DNA from 2 places in the Paenarthrobacter sp. TE3676 genome. Region 2 is predicted to be linked to the other one. Evidence: riboswitches for the same ligand, from Rfam matches in the RefSeq annotation. Region 2 holds a riboswitch; the other holds the start of a gene.
The links. A riboswitch is a leader RNA that binds a small molecule or an ion and turns the genes downstream of it on or off. The one in region 2 is predicted to bind cyclic di-AMP.
Positions count from the first base shown of each region.

Region 1 (7,178 bases), on a different contig from region 2:
AGGCGTGAGCAGGAGTTCCTGTCAGCCTGCGGCGGCGAATCGAACGCTGTGGCCGCCGTCGCGGGTTGGAAGGAAATCCAGGGGCGCGGTCCGTGGCAGTTGGTAACCATACTCGACCCGGATGGTGCGAGGTCCGACGTCGATCCTATTGCCGCTACCCTGACGCATCGATCAGCGGCGCTGCAGTCCACTATCGGCGTCAACGCCGCCTTGTTCAGCGCCGGAACGGAGACGCATTCGGTGGTCCTGTTCCGCGAGTCGGGCGGCCGGGCAGACCATGCCCAGGTGCTGGTGCATTATCAACTGGAGCTTGCGAAGCGCGCTGGCCGCAAGGTGGACAGGGTGATCCTGGGCATCAGTGAACCCTTCCAAGTCATCCGGCAGCTATCGGGCGCTTACCGTCAGTCGAAGGTTGCTGCGCAGGCGGCCGCCGTGGACCTCCCGCTAGGTGAGCTCGTGGACAGCCGGACCGTTGGTGTCTATCAACTTTTCGATCGTCTGGTGGCACCCGGAGGCTGGGATGACACAGGATCGGTGCATTTTCAGGCCCTTGAGGACCAGGACAAAAACGGCGAACTCCTGCCTGTCCTGGAACTGCTCTATGACAATGACGGCTCGGTGCAGGACGTCGCCGCCAAACTTCACCTCCACCGGAGCAGCATCTACAACCGGCTCGGCCGGATCCGCCAACTCATCGGTGCTGATCCGTTGAGTGGCGCGATCCGGCTCGAGTTACATGCGGCCCTGAAGGCTCGGCGCTGGGCCGGGCGGCCGCGGATCTGAGCCTACGAGCGCCGCAAACGCTGGCAGCTCCAACGTCCCATCCGGCGACGGAAAGCGGCAGTCCGGCTGCTGCTGCAGTACCGGCTATGCCACCCCGCGTGAGTGGAGGTACGGGGCAGGCGGGTGCTCAACCGAGGACCTTCTGGGCTGCGTCCAGGATGTCTTGAAGCGCAGATTCGCTGGGCTGGGGAGCCGAGGCGGCCTGCGGCTTGCTCGGCCGGGGCTTGGACGTCGGGGTTGCAGTTTCCGTTGGTGTGGGCGTCGGCGTCGGTGTTGGTGTGACCGTCGGGGTTGGTGAGGTTGTGGGCGTCGGAGTCGTGGGCGGTGTGGTTACCGTGTCCGACGGCACCTCGCTCGGCGCGGGAGCTGGCTGGGTGGGGGCTGGGCTTATCACCCCAGGGACGGCCGGGACTGAGGAGGGGACAGCCGATGGAACCCAAACCGGGTTGGCAAGGGACACCTTCGGGGTCGGAGCCGGCGACGACGACCCGGCCGTGGGTGCCTCGGCTAATGTCGCGGGCTGGCCGGCCTCCGAGGACGCTGTGGCAAGTGAAGAGGCTGATGGCGACGACGCTGATGGTGCGGAAGCCGTGGAATACGAGGCACTGGGCGCAGGGGCTGCGGAGCCCGAATTCCTGTCGGCACCGCTGGCTTCATGCGCAGGAGTTTCCTGGCCGAAGAACGGAAGCTCAAGGGCTTGCCCCAAAGTCCCGGCCGTCAGTACTAGTCCAAGCGCACCTGCAACCACGGCCATGCGCTGGCTCATGTGCTTGACCGACGCTGCTTTCCGAAGGGCGGCGTGGGGTTCGCGGCCGAAGGATGAGGTGGACCCCACGCTGGGCCTGGCCGCGGAGGGTGCCGCAGCGGGTGCGGCAGCCTGCCGGCGAACATCCTTGCGGCTTGCCAGTGCTGCCGACGCCGTTGCCGCGGCAGCAAGCTGCGCCTGAGACTTACCCCGAGGTGACTCGGTTTGCAGGGACTCGGTGCGGGGCGAGTCGTTGCTCGGTGACTCGGCGGCTTCGGGGGTGCTCGTGGATTCTTCGCGGGAAGGCACTACCGGAATGGCCGTCGTGGCAGGTTCCGGCGTTGAAGCCTGCACCACTGGAATTGCTGCGGTTGCGGGCTCCTGGGCGCTCAGCTCCTGAGGATCCGGCTCCACGCCAGCAGGGGGTGCGCTGGCAGGGGGCGCACTTGCCGGGGTCACAATGGGGATTGCCGCGGTAGGGGGTCCCGGTGGGGTCGACCTCCGTGCCGCTGGCTGCCCCGTAGGTATCGCGGCAGTCATGGGTTCCGCCTGCTCGGACGGTTCGGGCGCCGGCTGTGGGGCCGAGGCCTCAGGCGCAATCACGGCAAGGGCTGCACGCTCCCGCTCGGCTGCACGAATTTCCGCACGAGTGGCAGGCGCCACCGTGGTGGGCATGGCCGCAGTGGCGGGTTCCGGCGTCGTGCCTGTGTTAACCGTGCCTGTAACAGCAGCTTCAGTGTTAGTGGCGCCAGTGTCATCTGGGTTTCCGGTGGGGAATCCGCTGGATTGGGCCCGACGGCGTCCGGTTGGCTTGGTGCGCTCGCCTTCAGTCTGGGCGCGGCGCGGCTGATCCATGGTTGGGGACATGGTGGTTGCCTCTCAACGCCTTCGAGGTTAGCTGTCGGGTTCGGACGAGGCCGTCCGGCCGCCTAAGCGGCTTCACCCCGAGGACTTGGATACCAAGCCCGGGAACTGTGGGTCCCCCGCCTCTGCCGCGGGTCTGGCGGATCCCGGATTGCGGCAGAGCTCGGCGTCAATCCGGAAGCGGCCCAGCGGACATACGGGTCGCTCTACGACGGTACATGAGCCGGAAAGTAAAGTCACATTAATGTAACGGGCGGTAGGCCTGCCCAACCGAGGGGTTTCTATGACTTAGGCTTCGGTGCCGGTGAGGGAGCCGGCAACTCATGCTGGATCTTCTGGATCTGCACGGCTTGATGAGTTTCCGGGCGGAAGACTTCCTCCACGACTCCAAGCATTCCGCCGGTGGCTCCACGCCGGACTTTGCCCTGGCTGCTCCGGCGCGATGACCAGTACCAAACGCCGGCCAGCAGGGCCGGGAATCCGAGCACTGCCGCCAACACGAGCAAGATATCCATGGCCTAACACTAGCTTCGCGGTGCACCGGCAGGTAGACATTGTCTATGGACCTGCCTGTGATGCCACCCGTCTCGCCCATGCTCGCCAAATCCGTTCCGGCCATCCCCGATATTGGGCACTACGAACCCAAGTGGGACGGATTCCGGACCATCGTCTTCAAGGATGGCGACGAGATCATCCTGGGCAGCCGCAACGAGAAGCCAATGACCCGCTACTTCCCCGAAGTGGTGGAGGCTCTCAGGAAGAACCTGCCGGACAAATGCGTGATCGACGGCGAGATCGTCCTGATCGAGGGCAAGAGGCTCGAGTTCGAGGTACTCCAGCAAAGGATCCATCCCGCCGACAGCCGCGTGAGGATGCTCGCCGAGAAGACTCCGGCTTCCATGATTGCGTTCGACATCCTGGCGCTGGGCGACGAGAACCTCATGGACAAGCCGTTCTCCGAGCGCCGCGCCATCCTGGAGCGTGCGCTCGCCAAGGCCGAGCCGCCTGTCTATGTGACCCCCGCAGTGACGGATCTCGAGCGGGCGCAGGAATGGTTCGTGCAGTTGGAAGGCGCGGGACTGGACGGGGTGCTGTCCAAGCCGTTGACCGGGGCCTATCAACCCAACAAGCGCGTGATGTTCAAAACCAAACACGAGCGCACGGCGGATTGTGTGGTGGCCGGATTCCGCTGGCACAAGACCGCGAAGGTTGTTGGCTCGATGCTGCTCGGCCTCCACGATGACACTGGCCGCCTGCATCACGTGGGAGTGGTGGCATCGTTCCCCATGGCCCGGAGGGAGGCCCTGGTGGCCGAGCTTGAGCCGTATCAAGTCGAACTCAGCGAGCATCCCTGGGGTGAGTGGGCCAACCAGGACGAAGCTGCCGGGGGTTCACGCATGCCCGGCGCGCAAAGCCGGTGGAGCGGGGGCAAGGATTTCTCGTTCGTGCCCCTGCGCCCCGAACTCGTGATCGAAGTGAAGTACGACTACATGGAAGGCGACAGGTTCCGGCACACCACGCAGTTCCGTAGGTGGCGGCCGGACAGGACCCCCGAGAGCTGCACGTACTCGCAACTGGAGGAGCCCGCTGAATACGATCTCGGGGAGATCCTGCAGCTGCCGAACAGCTAGAACGTTGCCAACCCGCTGCTATGTCGCTGGGTACCAACGGAGCCGCGGGTTGGCGACTGTGTTACTCCTCGTGGCCTTGATCGCTGCTCATGCTGCCCTCGGCCGGCGGGGTTTCTCCGGGAGGGACTCCGCCGCCCGGCTCCAAGCCGGTGACGTTGCCGTCGAGGGGGTCGGGGTTGGCGGATGCAGCGGGGTCCTCGTCCTCATCCTGGCGCATGTCGGGATCCTCGTGGATGCTGTCGGCATCGGACGTAGTGTCGTAGGGTCCCGTAGCGCCGGTTGCGCCGAAGCCTTGGGTTTCCTTATTCGAGTCTTTGTCGGTCACGATCAGCCCTTTCGTAAGCAATCTTACTAATGTGCATGCTCCGCCAGCCTAACCGGGACCGGCTAACCCAACAAGGTGAGCCAACAAACCGAGCCCGCAACCTAACCCAACAAGGGACCCCAACTCAGGCGCCGGCGTCGTGCGTCAGGGGTCAACGGTGAGGCGTGGTCGCGGTGACAAAGCTCCGAATGGCATCCGCCACAGCCTTGGGGCGCATGTGCTGCGCCACGTGCCCGACCCCCGGAATCTCCACCAGACGCCCCTGCGCGACTGCCCTTGATAGCCGCAGCGCCCAGTCCGGTCCTGCCACATGGTCGCGGCTTCCCCTCAGAATCAGCACCGGCACGTGGACGCCGGCGAGCCGTTTCTCCGTGGGGTAACTCATCATGACGGGAAGCTCAGTGAGGTACCAGCGCGGGCCGCAGCGGATGTAGTCGGAGATGACTATCCAGTTGGAGGCGGGGCTCTCGCGAATCATTCCGTCGAGGGTCAGGGCCAGCGACTGCCGCCACACATTCTTGTGCCGGGCATCCACCACCGGCCCCATCAGCACCAACTGCCGGATCTGGTCCGGGGCATGCAAGGTCGCTTCGATGGCAAATTGCGCGCCCATCGAGTGGCCCACCAACACATAGGAATCGATGCCGCAGCTCTTGAGTGCCTCGGCAATGAAAGCGCCGTAATCCTCCACGGACAACTGACGGCCGGGCTTGGGTGTGCCGCCAAAACCGGGCAGGTCCAACGAATAGGTAGGCGCGTTCGAGGCCAGGACTCCATGCAAGCGCGCCAAGTACCGATGCGACACGCCAATGCCATGAATCAAGACGTATGCGGGCTCGTTCCGAGGCTCTGCGCCCGGCTCGGGCCGGGGCGTGCCCTCGGTCCAGAGAATCCGTCCGGTCAGGCCCATCACGTCGACGTCGGCGGACAGGAGTGTTGCCGCTTTGGAGCGCGCCTTGCCCAGCGCGTTCACTGGTTTTCCAAGCACTGCAAGAACACGGGAGCCCCTGGCCCGCTCACTTCGTGGGCTCCGATGGGCCGACCGGAGACGGCCAACAGCAGGGCCAGGGCGGAGCCTTCAACCGCCGGACCGTTGCCATGTCGGAATGACGTGTCAGTGGCTACCAAGCGCCAGCCCTCAGCGATTTCCTTGCCGCCACCCATTTTGGTGGTGGTCTTCACTTGGTAGCTAAGGGCGGTGGCCACGTGCTCGGCGGGGTAGTCGCGATGGATCCCCAAAGGGCGCCGGATATCCTCTCCGTGGACGAACGCCTCAACCAACCGGGTAGCCAAGCTCGCCGGCGGGCCCGAGGTCCGCGAAAGCACCGCGCGCAGCCCGTTCAACGTCTGCGCAGGTTCTCGTGTCTTTTCGCGCTCCACACCTACGGCGTTATCACGGTCGAAGTCCATTCGGGAGGCAACCAGCCGGCGGATGAAGCTCAACCTCGTCGTCTTGGCGCTGTCGATCACATGAGCCAGGACGTCGTGCACGCTCCAACCGGCACACAGCGACGGCGTCTGCCATTGAGCTGCCGGAAGCGGCTCCAAATCCTTCAACAGGGCACGGCGTTCATGGTGCACCACGGGCCAAACGGTGGAAGGTTTACTTGAAGCCATACCGCTATTGAACAGCATGCTGGCGACTCGGGGCGGCTAGCCGTGGGAATCGGTGGACTCGTCAGCCCCTGCGCTCGCCTCGGCCTGCTGCCTCTTCTTCTGCGTTTCCAGCCAAGCCATGATGGCAGCCTGACGGATCCGACGATGCGTTCCCCGGTACTCCACCGGGATCTCGCCTCGGTCGGTCATGTTGCGCAGATAGGTGTGAGAGATGCCCGCGAGCTCTGCGGCCTGGGATGTGGTGAGCATTTCCTCGACGCTGCTCACCGTCACGGTTTCGCCGCGGCTCAGTCTTGCGAGGAGGTCGACGACGGCGTCCCTCGCCTCGTTCGGCAGGCGGTGGACCGTGCCATCCACGAACACGGTGATGTCGTTGCTGTCCTCAAGGGAGCGCGCCAGATTCCGGGCGTCATCGGCGGGGAGGCCAGCCGTGACGCGGGGAGCTATCAATGCCATGGCAGAAGCCTAGCCTGTGTGGTTGGGCTGCCCATTTCGGGGGTTCCCTGCGGGCCATGCCGTGCGCACGGCATGGTGTGCAGGGAACCATCGAAACGGCCGCCCGGCAAAAACTACTCCGCGTCCAAGTCCGTCTCCAGCAGCTTCACCAGTGCGTCCAGCGCAGCGTCGGCTCCGTCGCCCTCGGCCCGCAGCACAACGACGTCGCCCTTAGCGGCGCCGAGGGTCATGAGCGAAAGGATGCTGGCGGCGTCGAGCGCGTCATCGGCAGGGTCGCCTTGCATGGCAATGGTGACCTCAACCGGCTGCTCGCCGGCGGCCTCCGCGAACAGGGCGGCAGGCCGGGCGTGCAGGCCGGAGCGGCTGGCGATGGTGGCTGTGCGTTCGGGCATGGTTTCTCCTTTGACAGAAAACAAACTGAGGTTAGAGGCCGAGTTCTTCGAGGACGGGGAGCTTGGCGCGGACCCAGTCGCGGGCTTCGAGGGCACTCGGCGCAGACAAAGCGAGCTGTGCGAGTTCCTGCGCCTGCTCAAGGGTGACGGTTTTCAGCACAGTCCCGACGGCGGCCAAGGAGCGCGCGGTCATGGACAGTGTGGTGACGCCCAGGCCGGTCAGTACGACGGCGAGCGCAGGGTCAGCTGCTGCCTCACCACAGACACCCACGGGCTTGGCAGTACCTTCGCGACCAGAGTTTTCCTGCTCCGCACCTTCGACGGTGAGCTGCACGAGCCGAAGCACGGCAGGCTGCCACGGAGTG
Region 1 covers NZ_JBWBQU010000009.1:97,852-105,029, forward strand. Annotated here, with positions in the region: gene ACZ881_RS19785 (PucR family transcriptional regulator) at 1-783, shown strand, start outside; gene ACZ881_RS19790 (hypothetical protein) at 911-2,395, opposite strand; cyclic di-AMP (ydaO/yuaA leader) riboswitch at 2,398-2,544, opposite strand; gene ACZ881_RS19795 (hypothetical protein) at 2,674-2,907, opposite strand; gene ACZ881_RS19800 (ATP-dependent DNA ligase) at 2,953-4,023, shown strand; gene ACZ881_RS19805 (DUF6480 family protein) at 4,085-4,348, opposite strand; gene ACZ881_RS19810 (alpha/beta fold hydrolase) at 4,500-5,258, opposite strand; gene ACZ881_RS19815 (maleylpyruvate isomerase family mycothiol-dependent enzyme) at 5,318-5,983, opposite strand; gene ACZ881_RS19820 (helix-turn-helix domain-containing protein) at 6,002-6,421, opposite strand; gene ACZ881_RS19825 (HPr family phosphocarrier protein) at 6,535-6,813, opposite strand; gene ptsP (phosphoenolpyruvate--protein phosphotransferase) at 6,845-7,178, opposite strand, start outside.
Region 1: another riboswitch for cyclic di-AMP. It lies ahead of ACZ881_RS19790 (hypothetical protein); the one in region 2 lies ahead of ACZ881_RS14505 (C40 family peptidase).

Region 2 (7,178 bases):
CGTAGACGTCCACGCCGGCTTCGGCCGCTGCCACGGGGCGGGTGCCGGGTTCAGCCTTGATGATGGACGACGCATCAAGGAACGGTGCCTTGTTGGTAGCTGCAGCGAACTTTGAGCCGAACTCGCCGAATGAGAGGTGCTGGGCCTTCTTCTCAACCAGGCCAAACGCAGCCACGTCCCAGAACGCCGTGGAGCCGCCAACGCCGAGGACAACCTCGTAGCCAACAGGCGCGCGGAAGAACTGGCTGAGTCCTTCGCGGACCGAGCCCACAAGGTTCTTGACCGGAGCCTGACGGTGGGAGGTGCCGAGGATGGTGGTCGACGCGGCAGACAACGCTTCGATCTGTTCCGGGCGAACCTTGGACGGTCCAGCGCCGAAGCGTCCATCCTTGGGCAGCAGATCGGCGGGAATGGTGATGCTGTTGTCGCTCACGTAGGGCTCCAATGGGTGTCGGCTAGAGATGGGAGGTGGCATGGGGCATCAACTGCCCCTTCGACACCCTAATTCTGCCTGACACGGCCCGGGCGCAGGAACCTGCAGCCGTCATAGTCCGCCACGTGGAATGCAAACGAACAGGATGCGACCGGAATTATCCAGAGTAATTCCAAATAAGCTAGGCTGGTGGTTGGCGTTCATGGGGCGGCGGTGCACACCGTCCGCCCTTGCTGGGGACGCGGTACGGTGGAGATTACGCAAGGAACTGCGTTCGAGGAGAGCTGAGCTGGATGACGGATCTGATCGATACCACTGAGATGTATCTTCGGACCATTTTGGAGCTTGAAGAAGAAAACATAGTGGCTCTCCGGGCCCGCATTGCCGAGCGATTGCGCCACTCCGGACCCACTGTTTCCCAGACCATCGGACGCATGGAGCGCGACGGCCTGGTGATTGTGTCCAACGACCGCCACCTGGAGCTCACTGAAGTGGGCCGGAAACGCGCCACAGAGGTCATGCGCAAGCACCGCCTTGCGGAGCGCCTGTTGGCCGACGTTATTGGCTTGGACTGGGCCTACGTACATGATGAAGCGTGTCGCTGGGAGCATGTCATGAGTGAGCGCGTGGAGCGCCGGCTTTACGAGCTCCTGGAGCATCCCACAGAGTCTCCCTATGGCAACCCCATCCCGGGGCTTGAGGCGCTTGGTGGCCTCGCCAGCCAGCCCTTCCCCCGGCTGGATGTCAATCTGCTGCAGGCCATGGACGGCTACGCCACTGATTCCCGCGTTGTGGTCAGCCGCCTTGCGGAGCCCATCCAAGTCGAGCCGGAACTTCTCACCCAGTTGGATGAGGGCGGAATCCGTCCAGGCGCAACAGTGTCGCTGGAGCGCGTCGGTGAGTACATCTCTGTCCGCGTCCCGGGTATCGAGGGCGCCTTGGAGCTACCTCCTGAAGTTGCTGCGCACGTCTTCGTCTCCCTCAGCTGACCGGCACCGGGCCAGCACAGTGTCAAACCTCACTTTTGCGCCTTCGGCGCGCGTGTGACCTGCGGTTTTTCGGAATTGATGATAAGGGCCTCCTTCGCTTGCCCCGCTCCTGTTGATAACGAATTTATTACCAAGAGCCTTAATCCCCTATAGTTATCTACTAGCGCTGATACCAAAGCGTTACCTGATCCGGAGCCGAGCTCTGCCAGCGGATCAGGTGTGCCACCCACCACTGGCAGAGGCGGGGGAACCACAAGCGGCTGTCTAAAGAAGCAGCCTTGGGGTGAAGTCCGCAGCAGAAGTGCCCACGTATGCAAGTCCCTCTTGGGATACCTGTGTGCCGTGAGCGCCTCGTGCGGACCGGGTCTTTGTACTCTCTGACCCGAATCCGACAGCTAACTTCGCAGGCTTTTGAGAGAGGAACAGAGTTTGACATCGCAGAACGTCAGGGGTCGCCGCCGCGCGTCCGGCCCCGCTGCTGAGCTGCGGCCAGCCACCGTCGTAACGGAGATCCGGCCTCGCGACACCGAGCGTCAGGTGCGCCGCCGTAAGAGCCCGCTGCGCCAGGTTGCCGACTTCGCCGCTGCCAGCGGCGTCGGGCAGAAGGCCGGTGTTGCGCTTGCCGCCACCGGACTTGCCCTGACTGTCGGTCTGCCGGCCACGAGTCCCGTCATGGCCACTTCGGAATCAGGCCAGACTGAGTCTGCCCTCGCCGTCGCCGCCCCCGCTGGCAGCCAGCCCGAGGTTTCCGCCGCCGCGTCAGCCAAGATCGACTTCAGCCGCGCCGCCGTCGCCACTTCTGCCGACCCCGATGGGAAGCTGAAGCAGCTGCTCAGCGCGCAGTCGACTGAGAGCATCCAGCGGGCCTCGTCCGTTGGCAGCATGGCCAGCCCCCTGGACACGCTCACCACGGCATCCCCTTTTGGTTACCGCATCAGCCCCCTCACGGGTGGCGCAGGTGACTTCCACCGTGGCCAGGACTTCGTTGCCCAGTGCGGCACGGCTGTGCATGCAGCGGCCACCGGCAAGGTTACGTTCGCCGGATGGCACGAGTACGGCGGAGGCAACCGCGTTGTCGTTGACCACGGCAATGGCCTCGAGACCACGTACAACCACCTGTCGTCCTTCACCGTCCAGGTAGGCCAGACCGTAAACCGCGGCGACACCGTCGCCCTGAGCGGCACCACGGGCGCTTCCACCGGCTGCCACCTCCACTTCGAGGTCCAGGTCAACGGTGAAGTTGTAGACCCCATGGGCTGGCTCTAAGCCAGTTGATGGTTGCCTCTCGCATTCGCGGGACGCCCCGTGACCTGAATGTGACATTCGCTTTCAAGTGTTGTAGCGTACAGAGCGCATCGGCTTTTTAGGGGGCCGGTGCACTTGAGTGGATTGCCTAGCTCTGCCACCGCTCAAGGTCCGTTCGCATAAATCGTCTGGCAGGGGCGGGGGAACCACTTCTGGCCTTCGAAAGAAGGCCTTGGGGTTAAGTCGCAAAAGCTTCCTTGGAAGCAGCGCGGCCGGATGACTCCCATCCGAATCCGACAGCTCACCTCGCAGGCATTGGGAGAGGCTACCTACGTGTCATCACGCACTACCCCTGCGCGCCATCGCGCCCAAACGGTTCGCACGAACCCGTTGAACACTCTTTCCAAGGCTGTTTCCTCCAACGCAGGTACCGTGGGCCGTCAGGCCGCCGTCCTGGCAGCAGCCTCAGGCCTCGTCCTCACCGTCGGCTTGCCGGCACAAGCAACAGACACCGACGTTTCCAAGTCGGAGGCCTCCAGCACCCAACAGCTGGTTGCTACCGCGGTGATTACCGCAGAACCGACAGCCACCGTTTCCTTCGAGAGCCCCACCGTGGCCACCCTGGAAGCCCCCAAGGTAGTACAGCGCGCAGCGCAGGTTACCGAGCGCGCAGCGGCCACCAGCGAAGAAACAGCGGAAGCAGTTACAGCAAAGTCTTCCGAGGCCAAGGATTCGGCCTCCAGTGCAGCTGCCTCCGGTCTCGCCGCCATTGCCTACACCGGCATCGGCTCTCCTTACGTTTGGGGCGGAACCACACCCAACGGTTGGGATTGCTCCGGCTTCACCCAGTGGGTCTACGCACAGGCCGGAATCAGCATCCCCCGCGTCAACGCCTGGACGGCCATGACGCCCACCAGCACTCCTGCTCCCGGCGACCTCGTCATGCAGAACGGCGGAGCCCACGTAGGCATCTACGTCGGCAACGGCATGATGATCAGCGCTTTGAACCCCGGCCAGGGAACGCTGCTGCACTCTGTAGCGTCCACCGGCACCTCCTCGTTCTACACCCTCCGCTAGAAAAATCCGGTTCGGGGTCGGCCGGCGTTCCCCACATGCTGGCCAACCCACTACCCGCGTGCACCCCAACTGCATGCGGATACGAAAAGAGAAAATCATGACCAGTGCAAACAAGGTTGCACGGCACCGCGCTGAGGCCCCCAAGACCAGCTCGCTTGCCGTCATCGCCAAGGCCGTCAGCAACAACGCCGGTGGCGTTGGCCGCCAGGCAGCAGTTATTGCCGCAGCTTCAGGCCTGGTCCTGACCAGTGGCATCGCAGCCAACGCTGCCGATACCAACGTGGATCGCGAATCGACGTCCACGTCCACTCTTGACGTGCAGTCGGTAGTCCAGGCCACCATCGCCGCGGACTCCACTGTGGCCATCTCCTACGAGCGCCCCGTGGTCACAACGGTGGAAGCCCCGGCTCCCGTGGTGGTCGAGGAAGCTCCGGCCAAGGTTGAAGCCAAGGTCGAAAACAACGAGGCAACCGCGGTTACCGCCAACGCAGCTCCGGCAGCCAATGCAACCGTTGCTGTCAGCAACGCGACCCCCGCTCCCGCAGCTCCCGCCGCATCCAGCGGCCTCGGTGCCGCTATCGCTGCTGCAGCTTACGCCCAGCTCGGTGTCACCCAGGACTGCACCATGCTTGTGACCAACTCCCTGGCCGCCGTGGGTATCAACTTCCACGACTGGCCCGCTGGCTACCTCTCCCTGGGCCGCACCGTGAGTGCAGCTGAAGCCCAGCCCGGCGACCTCGCCTACTACGCCAACGGCGGTTTGGCCGGACAGGCCCACATCGCTGTATACGTCGGCAACGGCCAAGCAGTTCACGGTGGATGGAACGGATCCACCACGGCACTGTTCAGCGCCAACGTGGGCTCCGGCCCGGTCTTCATCCGCGTCAACGGCTGATCCACATCGCGTAAGAGCACCCCGCTGGCTTTGGCCGGGCGGGGTGTTCTGCTTTAACCCTTGCCGGCTCGTGGGATGCCCGTAGTAGTGGGCGTGCGGCCACCACCCACTTTGGTTCTGAAAGCCACCCGACCCGCCGCAAATCACGTGTGTCGGGGCGGTTCTGCCCCTCAAAGTAGGTGGTGGCGGCTCACAAAGGGGCCCTTTGATTTCCGCCACATCCCTTAACCGCGCATGAACTCTTACCGACACTGCACGCGAAACGACGGAAAAATTCGTTGATACGGCATATAAGTGCTTACCCTTATGTTGTCGATCCACAGCCCGTACATGCAGAGGGCAGCCGGCCCTCGTGCCCCTGACGGGTGCGGCCGTGAAGAGGTACGTGCATGCGCACACTCGTTCTGAATGCTGGATATGAACCGCTGGCGGTAATAACATTCCGCCGGGCGCTGGTCCTTGTGCTGACTGGGAAAGCTAGCGTGGTGGCCGAAGGCGACGAGCCTGTCGTCGGGCCACAGGAGATACTCGGAAGACCTTCCGTGATCCTCCTCAACCGCTACATCCGTCCCCGGTACAACAGGATTACCGCCGTGAGTCGCCGCGGGGTACTTCGCCGCGACGGCCATCGCTGCGCCTACTGCGGGAAAACAGCCCACACCATAGACCACGTCCACCCCAAATCCAGGGGCGGCGCGGATTCCTGGGAAAACCTGGTTGCGGCGTGCTTGAAATGCAACAACGCCAAGAGCGACCACACGCTGGCAGAGATGGGTTGGAATCTCCGTTTCAAGCCCGGCGTGCCCCAGGGAACCATGTGGCAGATCAAAGAACTCGAGAAACCTGCGCCGGACTGGGACCCGTTCCTGTTGCCGGAATCCGCTGCCTGATCGATTTCTGCTGGTCTCCAGCCGTCCCGGGTAATCTGGGCGGATGGAGTTCAATGCCGTGATTTTGGCGGGTGGCCGGGCCACCCGTCTCGGGGGCGTGCCCAAGCCATCGTTGAAGTACGACGGCGGCACCCTCCTTACCCATGCCCTGCAGGCGGCCCGGGGTGCTTCGGCTGTGGTGGTGGTGGGACCGGACGTTCCGGGCGGGTCGGAAAGCACGCAACTACCGGTCGGCGTTCTGCGGGCACGGGAAGAACCGGTGTTCGCCGGTCCCGCTGCGGCAATCGCGGCCGGACTGGCTGCGTTGAAGAACAGTCCGAGCACCCCGTGGACCCTGGTGCTGGCATGCGATATGCCGCACGCTTCCCGTGGTGTAGGCCTTCTTTGGGCTGCACTCGCATCCAGTCCAAACGTGGAAGGAGCCATGGCTGTCTCTCCTGATGGACGGAAGCAGCCGCTTCTGGGCGCCTACAGTACAGCTGCGTTGGAAAGGGAAGTGGCCGTAGCTTCGGAAGGCTCGGGGTTAACGAACTCTTCAGTGTTCCGCCTGCTTGCTAGGCTGAACGTGCTGGACGTTGACGTCCCCGCGGGGTCCACGGATGACGTGGATACGTGGGAGGACGCCGCGGCTTTGGGCATTAACTACGAGTTGGAGGCGGACGTGAAGAGCCAGGAAGAGACGCTCGAGGAATGGTGCCGCACACTGCTGCAGGCTTTCGAGCTTGAGGGCGTGGAAGTGGACGTTAACGAGGTGCTCGCGGTCGCTGGGGTGGCAGCACATTCAGTGGTGCGCCCCGCCGCGCCCCTTACTACGTTCATTGCCGGATACGCGGCAGGCATGGCCCGCGGGATCGGTCAGGCCAGCGATGATGCGTCCATGAACGCTGCCCTGGAACTGGCCCGCAAAGTAGCCAAGGAGTACTCGGAGTCCGGGACTGACCCGGAATGACGGCGGCCCCCAACGAGGGCCATCACGCGGCACACACGTGGCAGGAGGCCCGGCAGAGCGCGTTCGATGTTGCTGCCCCTATCCCGCCGGGGCCGGTGCCGCTGAGCTCCGCACTCGGCCGCACCCTGGCGTCCGATGCCCTGGCCCTGCAGGACATGCCCCACTATGCTTCGTCGGCCATGGACGGGTGGGCCGTCAACGGCAGCGGTCCATGGATCCTGACCGAGCCCGGGCAGCGGCTGGCACCGCACCAAGCGAGTCCCATTGTCACCGGCGGTCTGATACCGCCCGGTGCCAAGGCTGTTCTGCGCAGTGAGAGCGGCGTTATTACCACGGACGACGACGGCCTGCCGGTTCTTGCGCTGGGCGGCACCGCCAAACCGGGCGAGCCCCGCAACGGCCAACACATCCGTAAAGCTGCAGAAGAGGCCGCTGAGGGTGACGTCCTGTTGAAAGCCGGCACAGTATTGAATCCGGCGCATATTGCCTTGGCAGCGCTGGCGGGTTTGGACCACTTGGAAGTCCTCGGAAAACCGTTGGTCCGGTTTCTCCTGACGGGTTCGGAAGTCGTGGCCCGGGGTGTTCCGATGCCCGGGCAGGTCAGGGACACCTTCGGCCCGCAGCTGGGTGCCGTCGTCGGGCTCTTGGGCGGTATAGCAGGGGAGCAGCTCAAGGTGGGCGACAGCTACGAGGAGTGGAT
Region 2 covers NZ_JBWBQU010000005.1:370,450-377,627, reverse strand. Annotated here, with positions in the region: gene serC (phosphoserine transaminase) at 1-433, opposite strand, end outside; gene ACZ881_RS14515 (iron-dependent transcriptional repressor DtxR) at 727-1,422, shown strand; cyclic di-AMP (ydaO/yuaA leader) riboswitch at 1,633-1,847, shown strand; gene ACZ881_RS14510 (M23 family metallopeptidase) at 1,852-2,688, shown strand; cyclic di-AMP (ydaO/yuaA leader) riboswitch at 2,834-2,996, shown strand; gene ACZ881_RS14505 (C40 family peptidase) at 3,001-3,744, shown strand; gene ACZ881_RS14500 (NlpC/P60 family protein) at 3,842-4,639, shown strand; gene ACZ881_RS14495 (HNH endonuclease) at 5,029-5,529, shown strand; gene ACZ881_RS14490 (NTP transferase domain-containing protein) at 5,573-6,478, shown strand; gene ACZ881_RS14485 (molybdopterin molybdotransferase MoeA) at 6,475-7,178, shown strand, end outside.